DNA from 3 places in the Streptomyces sp. NPDC001904 genome. Region 2 is predicted to be linked to each of the others. Evidence: predicted binding sites of a transcription regulator. Region 2 holds the regulator's gene; each other region holds the start of a gene.
What was found. Region 2 encodes HrcA, which represses chaperone genes, less so after heat shock. Its sites were predicted from a motif close to TTNGCACTCNGNNNNNCNGAGTGCNAA; they were not measured.

Region 1 (3,274 bases), on a different contig from region 2:
GCCGGAGGGGCTGAAAAGACCGAGGTGAACCCATGAGCGTTTCCGTCCGGATCCCCACCATCCTCCGCACCTACACCGGCGGTCAGGCCGAGGTCAGCGCCGAGGGCGCCACGCTCGCCGACGTCATCGCCGACCTGGAGAAGAACCACACCGGGATCGCCGCCCGCGTCCTCGACGACCAGGGCAAGCTGCGCCGGTTCGTCAACGTGTACGTGAACGACGACGACGTCCGCTTCGAGCAGGGCCTCGACACCGCCACGCCCGACGGCGCCGGAGTTTCGATCATTCCCGCCGTCGCCGGCGGCTGACACACACAGAGTCATCCGAATTGCCCCCTCCGCGAGGAAAGCGGAGGGGGCAATTCTGCATGGTTGAGCGCGGTACAGTTGGGGAAGCTGGTTCGATTCCGAACGTGATGCCATGACGGGCGCATATGAGTTCCCGCCCGAAGCGCGACAAGAAGCAGCCAATGTGTCCCGCCCATTCAGGCCTTTTATGGCATTTGTGCGGCCCGACTTGCCCTGGGATCCATGCAGTTGGCCCGGTTTCCGCGATCATGCGTGCCCAGAATTCTCGTCCGACTGACCTGTTGCAGACGGCAGTTGGGCAGATACATTCAGCCGCGGTCGACGCGTTCCGGCGCACACCCCCAAACCCTTTGGGGCGTGAGGTCTGACCCGGGTCCGCGAAGTGCGGACTCGCGCAAGGGCCAGTAATAGGGGAGTTAGGCATGGCTCAGGGCACCGTCAAGTGGTTCAACGCGGAGAAGGGGTACGGCTTCATCGCGGTCGACGGTGGTGCGGATGTTTTCGTCCACTACAGCGCGATTCAGATGGACGGCTACCGCACCCTCGAAGAGGGTCAGCGAGTTGAATTCGAGATCTCGCAGGGCCAGAAGGGGCCGCAGGCCGACATGGTCCGCCTGGCCGCCGGCTGAGCGATCGACCGACTGCAGCACACAAGCTTCGTACGGTCCATGAAGGGCCCGCTCCCGGTTCGCCGGGGCGGGCCCTTCGTGCTGCCGTGCGCGGGCGCGCACCACCGCCCGATCTGTGATAGCCGCTTGCACTCGCATGGGCCGAGTGCTAATCATTGGGCTTAGCACTCTCCGAGTGAGAGTGACAGAACTTGGATCGGGTCGGTGAGGTCCGGGAGCCGGGTGGGGCAAGGAACCACAAGGCTCAAGGGCCGTCCGTCGCGGGCACCAGCACGGTCCGTTTGCGTTTCCACCCCGTCCGGGAGGACCACTTCACATGGCCAAGATCATCGCGTTCGACGAGGAGGCACGGCGCGGCCTCGAGCGCGGCATGAACCAGCTCGCCGACGCCGTCAAGGTGACCCTGGGCCCCAAGGGTCGCAACGTCGTCCTCGAGAAGAAGTGGGGCGCCCCCACGATCACCAACGATGGTGTGTCCATCGCCAAGGAGATCGAGCTCGAGGACCCGTACGAGAAGATCGGCGCCGAGCTGGTCAAGGAGGTCGCGAAGAAGACGGACGACGTCGCCGGTGACGGCACGACGACCGCGACCGTCCTGGCCCAGGCCCTGGTGCGCGAGGGTCTGCGCAACGTGGCCGCCGGTGCCAACCCGATGGCCCTCAAGCGCGGCATCGAGAAGGCCGTCGAGGCCGTCTCCGGTGCGCTGCTCGAGCAGGCCAAGGAGGTCGAGACCAAGGAGCAGATCGCTTCGACGGCCTCCATCTCCGCCGCCGACACCCAGATCGGCGAGCTCATCGCCGAGGCGATGGACAAGGTCGGCAAGGAAGGCGTCATCACCGTCGAGGAGTCGCAGACCTTCGGTCTCGAGCTTGAGCTCACCGAGGGCATGCGCTTCGACAAGGGCTACATCTCGGCGTACTTCGCCACCGACATGGAGCGTATGGAGGCCTCGCTGGAGGACCCGTACATCCTGATCGTCAACTCGAAGATCGGCAACGTGAAGGACCTCCTTCCGCTGCTCGAGAAGGTCATGCAGTCGGGCAAGCCCCTGCTGATCATCGCCGAGGACGTCGAGGGCGAGGCCCTGTCGACCCTGGTCGTCAACAAGATCCGTGGCACCTTCAAGTCCGTCGCCGTCAAGGCCCCGGGCTTCGGTGACCGCCGCAAGGCCATGCTCGGCGACATCGCCATCCTCACCGGTGGCACCGTCATCTCCGAGGAGGTCGGCCTCAAGCTGGAGAACGCCGGTCTCGACCTGCTCGGCCGCGCCCGCAAGGTCGTCATCACCAAGGACGAGACGACGATCGTCGACGGCTCCGGTGACAGCGACCAGGTCCAGGGCCGCGTCAACCAGATCCGTGCCGAGATCGAGAACTCGGACAGCGACTACGACCGCGAGAAGCTGCAGGAGCGCCTGGCGAAGCTCGCCGGCGGTGTTGCGGTCATCAAGGCCGGTGCCGCGACCGAGGTCGAGCTCAAGGAGCGCAAGCACCGCATCGAGGACGCCGTTCGCAACGCGAAGGCGGCCGTCGAAGAGGGCATCGTCGCCGGTGGTGGCGTGGCCCTCCTCCAGGCCTCCGCGGTCTTCGAGAAGCTGGAGCTGCAGGGTGACGAGGCGACCGGCGCCAACGCCGTGAAGCTCGCCCTGGAGGCCCCGCTCAAGCAGATCGCCGTCAACGGCGGCCTTGAGGGTGGCGTCGTCGTGGAGAAGGTTCGGAACCTGGCCGTCGGCCACGGTCTGAACGCCGCCACGGGCGAGTACGTCGACATGATCGCCGAGGGCATCCTCGACCCGGCCAAGGTGACGCGCTCCGCGCTGCAGAACGCCGCGTCGATCGCCGCGCTGTTCCTCACCACCGAGGCCGTCATCGCCGACAAGCCGGAGAAGGCGGGTGCCGCTCCCGCTGGTGGTGGCATGCCGGGCGGTGACATGGACTTCTGAGCCTGACGGTTCAGCCTGTCCTTCGGCGAGGGCGGTATCCCTTCGGGGGTGCCGCCCTCGTTTTTTTGCTTTCCCGCTGTCGGGGCTGGTCGCGCCCCTTACGGGGCGCTAATGTCCGTCTGCGATTTGATCAATGACGGGGTGGGGGACATGGAAGAGAAGCCGGTCAATGCGTGGGGGCAGGCGATAGCGGCCTTCGCGGTCGTGGGGGCGCTCGGCCTCGGGTTCTGGGTGCAGAACGAGCAGGCGGACGGTGGGACGAGTCCTGCCGAGAAAGCCGCCGTGTGTTCCGGCGGGGCCGCCGAGAAGGGGGACCGGGCGGCCGGGCGGGTGTACGGGGCCCAGTTGTGCAAGGCGCTGAACCAGCCCGAGCTGGCGACGTGGCTCGGCACACC
Region 2 (3,274 bases):
GAAAAGGGGCCCGGGGAAAACCCCAGGCCCCTCGAATTCACCAGGTCACCGCCCGTTGAACGCATCCTTCAGCCGCGAGAAGAGCCCCTGCTGACCGGGCTGAAACTGCCCGTTCACGCGCTCCTCACCCCGCAACTTGGCCAGCTCGCGCAGCAACCGCTCCTGCTCCGGATCGAGCTTCTGCGGCGTCATCACCTCGACGTGCACGATGAGGTCACCGCGCCCGCCGCCCCGCAGATGCGTGACGCCGCGCCCGTGCAGCGGAACCGACTGCCCGGACTGCGTCCCGGGACGGATGTCGATCTCCTCCAGCCCGTCGAGCGTCTCCAGCGGCACCTTGGTGCCGAGCGCCGCCGCGGTCATCGGAATGGTGACCGTGCAGTGCAGATCGTCGCCGCGCCGCTGGAACACCGGGTGCGGCAGCTCGTGGATCTCGACGTAGAGGTCACCGGCGGGCCCGCCACCGGGCCCGACCTCGCCCTCACCGGCGAGCTGGATCCGCGTGCCGTTGTCCACGCCGGCCGGGATCTTCACCGTCAGCGTCCGCCGCGACCGGATGCGGCCGTCACCGGCGCACTCCGGGCACGGGGTCGGCACGACGGTGCCGAAGCCCTGGCACTGCGGACACGGCCGCGAGGTCATGACCTGACCGAGGAAGGACCGCGTCACCTGCGAGACCTCACCGCGGCCGCGGCACATGTCACAGGTCTGCGCGGAGGTCCCCGGCGCGGCACCCTCACCGCTGCAGGTCGTACAGACGACAGCCGTGTCGACCTGGATGTCCTTGGTGGTGCCGAAGGCCGCCTCGTCGAGCTCGACCTCCAGCCGGATCATGGCGTCCTGGCCACGGCGCGTGCGGGACCGGGGCCCGCGCTGCGACGCCGTACCGAAGAACGCGTCCATGATGTCCGAGAAGTTCCCGAACCCGCCGGCGCCGAAGCCTCCGGCACCGCCTCCGCCGGACTGCGACAGGGGGTCGCCCCCCAGGTCGTAGACCTGCTTCTTCTGCGGGTCGGAGAGCACCTCGTAGGCGGCGTTGATCTCCTTGAACCGCTCCTGGGTCTTCGGATCCGGATTCACGTCCGGGTGCAGCTCGCGGGCGAGCCTCCGAAAAGCCTTCTTGATCTCGTCCTGGGAAGCGTCGCGGCGCACGCCGAGTACGGCGTAGTAGTCCGTGGCCACTTACGACTCCGCCAGGATCTGTCCGACGTAACGTGCCACTGCGCGTACTGCTCCCATCGTTCCCGGGTAATCCATGCGTGTCGGTCCGACGACACCCAGCTTGGCGACTGCCTCGCCGCCCGAACCGTAGCCCACCGACACCACGGACGTGGAGTTGAGTCCCTCGTGGGCGTTCTCGTGACCGATGCGTACGGCCATGCCCGAATCGCCCACCTCACCAAGCAACTTGAGGAGCACGACCTGCTCCTCAAGGGCCTCCAGCACGGGCCGGATGGTGAGGGGAAAGTCATGTCCGAAGCGGGTGAGATTGGCGGTGCCGCCGATCATCAGCCGCTCCTCGGACTCCTCGACGAGCGTCTCCAGCAGAGTGGAGAGCACCGTCGCGACCGTACCGCGGTCCTCCGTGTCGAAGGCCTCCGGCAGATCCTGCACCAACTGCGGCACATCCGCGAAACGGCGGCTTGCCACCCGGCTGTTGAGCCGGGCCCGCAGATCGGCGAGGGCCGTCTCGCCGAAGGGCGCCGGGCAGTCGATCATCCGCTGCTCGACCCGCCCGGTGTCCGTGATCAGTACGAGCATCAGACGGGCGGGCGCCAGCGACAGCAGCTCGACGTGGCGCACCGTGGACCGGGTCAGGGACGGGTACTGGACGACCGCGACCTGCCGGGTCAGCTGCGCGAGCAGCCGCACGGTGCGGCCGACGACGTCGTCGAGGTCGACGGCGCCCTCCAGGAAGTTCTGGACGGCGCGCCGCTCGGGCCCGGTCATCGGCTTCACCGCGGTGAGCTTGTCGACGAAGAGGCGGTACCCCTTGTCGGTGGGGATCCGCCCGGCACTGGTGTGCGGCTGGGCGATGTACCCCTCGTCCTCCAGGGCGGCCATGTCGTTGCGCACGGTCGCCGGGGAGACGCCGAGCCGGTGCCGCTCGGTGAGCGCCTTGGAGCCCACCGGCTCCTCGGTGCCCACGTAGTCCTGGACGATGGCGCGCAGCACTTCGAGCCTGCGTTCACTGAGCATCGGCGCACACCTCCAGCTTCGCCCTGAGCGATCTTTGGCGATCTTTCCTGTCTGGCACTCGCTATGGGTGAGTGCCAGGAGTCCCCGGCTCAGTGTACGGCCGACGGGTACGGGCCCGGCAAGGCCGCTAGCGTCGACGTATGGAAGGCCATAGCGAAGTCAGGGCGGTCGTCGACTGGAAGACCGCGGGCTGGGAGGAGCTGGCGCCCCACGTGGGGCGGATCCGGCTGCCGGGCTGGGACGCCACGACCGGCCTCGTCGTCGGATCCGGTGCCGCCCTGCTGATCGACACGGGATCCTCACTTCGGGAGGGGGCCCGGCTGCGCGCGGACGTCCGGCGGCTGCTCGGAGCACACGCACGGGTGACGCACATCGTGCTCACCCATCCACACTTCGACCACGTGCTCGGCACGGCCGCCTTCGCGGGCGTCGAGACCTACGGGGCGGTGGGCGTCGACACCGTCCTCGCGCGGGGCCGCGACGCCCTGTACGAGGACGCCGTGCGGCACGGGCTGCCCGCGGACGAGGCGGCCGGGGCGACCGACGTCCTGGTCACCCCGCGGCACCGGGTCAGCGGCGAGTGGACGCTCGATCTGGGGGACGGCCTCCAGGTGCTCCTGGCGAACCTCGGCCCCGCCCACACCGCCCACGACCTCGTGGTCCTGGTGCCGGGGAACCCCGTGACCGTCTTCTGCGGCGACCTGGTCGAGGAGTCCGGCGAACCGCAGGCGGGCCCGGACGCGGCACCGGGCCACTGGCCGGCGGCGCTGGACCGGCTGCTCGCGCTCGGCGGCGAGGACGCGCTGTACGTCCCCGGGCACGGTTCGGTGGTGAATGCGGCGTTCGTCCGCGCGCAACGCGCCACACTGGTGGCCCGTTCCGGCGTGTCGTGACGGAGACCGGCGCCTTCCTCATATCGTCGGCCGAATGCGCCAGTACTCACCTGACCTGACCCCTCCCTGGAAGCGGAACAAGCCGGCTCCGGAGGTTCCCGCCGAGCCGGACCTGGTGGTCGAGGAGGTCGGTACCGGCTTCTGCGGGGCGGTGGTGCGCGTGGAGAAGACGGCGCAGGGGC
Region 3 (3,274 bases), on a different contig from region 2:
CGTGCCGCGGATCTTGTTCACGACCAGGGTCGACAGGGCCTCGCCCTCGACGTCCTCGGCGATGATGAGGAGGGGCTTGGAGCCGCCGGCCTGGATGACCTTCTCCAGGAGCGGGAGCAGGTCCTGGATGGACCCGATCTTGCCCTGGTGGATCAGGATGTACGGGTCGTCGAGGACGGCCTCCATACGCTCCTGGTCGGTGACGAAGTACGGGGACAGGTAGCCCTTGTCGAAGGCCATGCCCTCGGTGAAGTCCAGCTCCAGACCGAAGGTGTTGGACTCCTCGACGGTGATGACACCGTCCTTGCCGACCTTGTCCATCGCCTCGGCGATGAGCTCGCCGACCTGCGAGTCCTGGGCGGACAGACCGGCGACGGCCGCGATGTCGGACTTCTCGTCGATCGGGCGGGCCGTGGCCAGCAGGTCCTCGGAGATGGCCTTGACGGCGGCGTCGATGCCCTTCTTCAGGGCGGCCGGGGAGGCACCGGCGGCGACGTTGCGCAGACCCTCGCGGACCAGGGCCTGGGCGAGCACGGTGGCGGTGGTGGTGCCGTCACCCGCGATGTCGTTGGTCTTGGTCGCCACCTCCTTCACCAGCTGGGCGCCGAGGTTCTCGTACGGGTCCTCGATCTCGACCTCACGGGCGATCGTGACACCGTCGTTGGTGATGGTGGGGGCGCCGAACTTCTTGTCGATGACGACGTTGCGGCCGCGGGGGCCGATCGTCACCTTCACCGTGTCGGCAAGCTTGTTGACGCCGCGCTCAAGGGCGCGACGGGCGTCCTCGTCGAACTTCAGGATCTTCGCCATGGGAGCGTTTCAGCCCTCTCGGAAAACTAGGGTGAAGCTTGGTGTGAAAACGAACCGCGCCCCCGACCCCGGCTGATGTGAATCGCGGGTGCCAGGGGCGCAGATCGAAAGCTGAAGCTATGTCGCTTCGGTGAAGCCGGTAATCCGGAAGCGGACTACTTCTCGACGATCGCGAGCACGTCGCGGGCCGAGAGGACGAGGTACTCCTCGCCGTTGTACTTGACTTCGGTGCCGCCGTACTTGCTGTACAGCACGATGTCGCCGGTCTTCACGTCGAGCGGAAGACGCTCGCCGTTCTCGAAGCGGCCCGGGCCCACGGCGAGGACGACGCCCTCCTGGGGCTTCTCCTTCGCGGTGTCCGGGATGACCAGGCCAGAGGCGGTGGTCTGCTCGGCGTCGAGCGGCTGGACCACAATGCGGTCCTCGAGCGGCTTGATGGCAACCTTGGAGCTGGTGGTCGTCACGATCCGACCTCCCCCTTCGGAGATCTCACGGGGTTAACTGTCTGAGGTGGCGACCAGGTGGATCCGTCGTCGCGGGTGCCGGACCTGCCCGTCGCTGTTGGCACTCTCCTACGGCGAGTGCCAGAGCCGAGACTATGACCGCGATTAGCACTCGGTCAAGCGGACTGCTAATCGAGCTCTCCGCGCGGCGCTCTTCCGTCCCTCTCGCACACCCTCCCCGGAGGCCTCCCGTAGGCCCCCGAAGGCCTCCGGCCGGGCACGGATCGGTCTCGGTCGGGGAACGTACGGGTGGAGCCCACGGTTCCGTACGAGAGTCCTGGCATGACCGGTCACCAGCGCACTCCGCCGTTCCCCGGGGGCCGCTGACATGGAGCGGCCGGACGACGACTGGTTCGCGGGCGGCTGCCTGGTGGCCCTCGTCCTGCTCCTGGAGGCCGCCTACCTGGCTCTCGTGGTGTTCAGCCTGGCCCTTCAGGGCCTCGGCGGCGCGGACCCGGAGCGGGTGGCGCCGGACCGGACCGAGGTGTGGCTCTGGTGCGGCGGTGCGGCGGCGGCGCTGTTCTTCGGGGCCGTGTTCCTGTGGCTGCGGCGCCCGTGGGCCGCGTCGGTCCAGCTGTTCGCCGCCGCGTGGGCGGCGACCCTGGCGGCCGCCGCCTGGCAGCGGGTTCAGACGTAGTCCTCCAGCCGGGCCACCGTGAACCCCTGCTCCTGGACCCGCCGCAGCATCCGCGAGGTCATCTCCGTCAGGGTCGTGCCCTTCAGGTCGGCGGGGCCGCGGAAGTGGGCCAGGATGATGTCGCCGGGGCGCAGCCGGTCCCCGTCGGCGTAGCGGAGGTCGTTGATCTGCATCGAGGCGCGCCACAGGACGATCGCGTCGATGCCGCAGTCGGCGGCCGCGCGCAGGGTGTCGGCGTCGTAGTCCCCGTAGGGCGGGCGGAACAGCCGCGGGGCCGACCCGAAGCGGGACTTGAGCCGGGTCTGCTGGCCGCAGATCTCGGCGTGCTGGTCGACGTAGCCCCGGCCGGGCAGGAAGGGATGGGTCAGGGTGTGGTTCTCCACCTGGGCGCCCAGCCGCCGCAGCCGGCCGAAGTGGTCGTAGCCGGTGGCCGCGGCGGAGTCGGCGAGGAACATGGAGATCGGCAGCCGCAGCTCGCGGACCATGTCGACGAACCGGGGATCCTTCTCGGCGCCGTCGTCGAAGGTCAGGAAGACGACCTTGTCGCGGGTGGGTACGTGGTCGATGACCGGCGGCACCCTGCCGGGGGCGCGGGCCGCGAGCGCCCGGTGCGGCCGGGGAGCCGGGGCCAGCGGGGCGGTCAGGCCCCAGCGGCGGTGGGCGTCCACGTCCGGGGCGGGGGCACCGGCCGCCGCGGGCGGGTCGGACCTGCGGACCTTCTGCGCCGCCTTGCGGCCCATCCGCTCGATCGGGTCGACGGACTGCGCGCACCCGGTGAGCAGCGTGGCGGCCAGCGCGCAGGCGATCGCCGCCCGCGCCCCCGGCCGCCGGAGACCGCCCCCCGCCCATGGAGCTGTCACAGGTAGTCCTCCAGGCGTGCCACCGCGTACCCCTTGCCGGTGACGTACTTCATGAACGTACGGATCATGTCGGGCATCGTGCCCTTCCAGTCCTCGCGACCCCGGAAATGCGTGAGGATGATGTCGCCCGGATGGATGTCGCGGTCCCACTCGCGGTAGTCCATTCGGTCCACGAAGACCTCGGCGTTCCAGATGGGCGCGTACTTCACCCCGCAGGACTTGGCGGCCTTCAAGGTGGCCTGGTTGTAGTTGCCGTAGGGCGGGCGGAAGAGGGTGGGGCGCTTGCCGTAGCGCTTCTCGATGACGTCCTGCATGCCGCAGATCTCGCGCTTCTGTCCCGCGTAGGACAGGCCCGGCAGGTAGGGGTGGGTCAGCGTGTGGTTGTTCAGGCTCACCCCGGCCTTCTGCATCGTCCTGAAGTAGCCGTAGTCCTCCTTGGCGAGGTAGTCGCTGAGGAAGGCGGT

Region 1: the regulator HrcA is predicted to act here: its motif matches at 1,063-1,089, upstream of groL (chaperonin GroEL).
Region 3: the regulator HrcA is predicted to act here: its motif matches at 1,419-1,445, upstream of groES (co-chaperone GroES).

What each region holds. Positions count from the first base shown of each region.
Region 1 covers NZ_JBEOYI010000019.1:21,543-24,816, reverse strand. Annotated here, with positions in the region: gene ABT127_RS26620 (MoaD/ThiS family protein) at 33-308, shown strand; gene ABT127_RS26615 (cold-shock protein) at 731-937, shown strand; gene groL (chaperonin GroEL) at 1,254-2,879, shown strand; gene ABT127_RS26605 (DUF6215 domain-containing protein) at 3,030-3,274, shown strand, end outside.
Region 2 covers NZ_JBEOYI010000002.1:242,300-245,573, reverse strand. Annotated here, with positions in the region: gene dnaJ (molecular chaperone DnaJ) at 46-1,182, opposite strand; gene hrcA (heat-inducible transcriptional repressor HrcA) at 1,183-2,199, opposite strand; gene ABT127_RS03565 (MBL fold metallo-hydrolase) at 2,340-3,092, shown strand; gene ABT127_RS03560 (DUF3097 domain-containing protein) at 3,127-3,274, shown strand, end outside.
Region 3 covers NZ_JBEOYI010000029.1:959-4,232, forward strand. Annotated here, with positions in the region: gene groL (chaperonin GroEL) at 1-810, opposite strand, end outside; gene groES (co-chaperone GroES) at 966-1,274, opposite strand; gene ABT127_RS32845 (hypothetical protein) at 1,642-1,950, shown strand; gene ABT127_RS32850 (polysaccharide deacetylase family protein) at 1,941-2,810, opposite strand; gene ABT127_RS32855 (polysaccharide deacetylase family protein) at 2,807-3,274, opposite strand, start outside.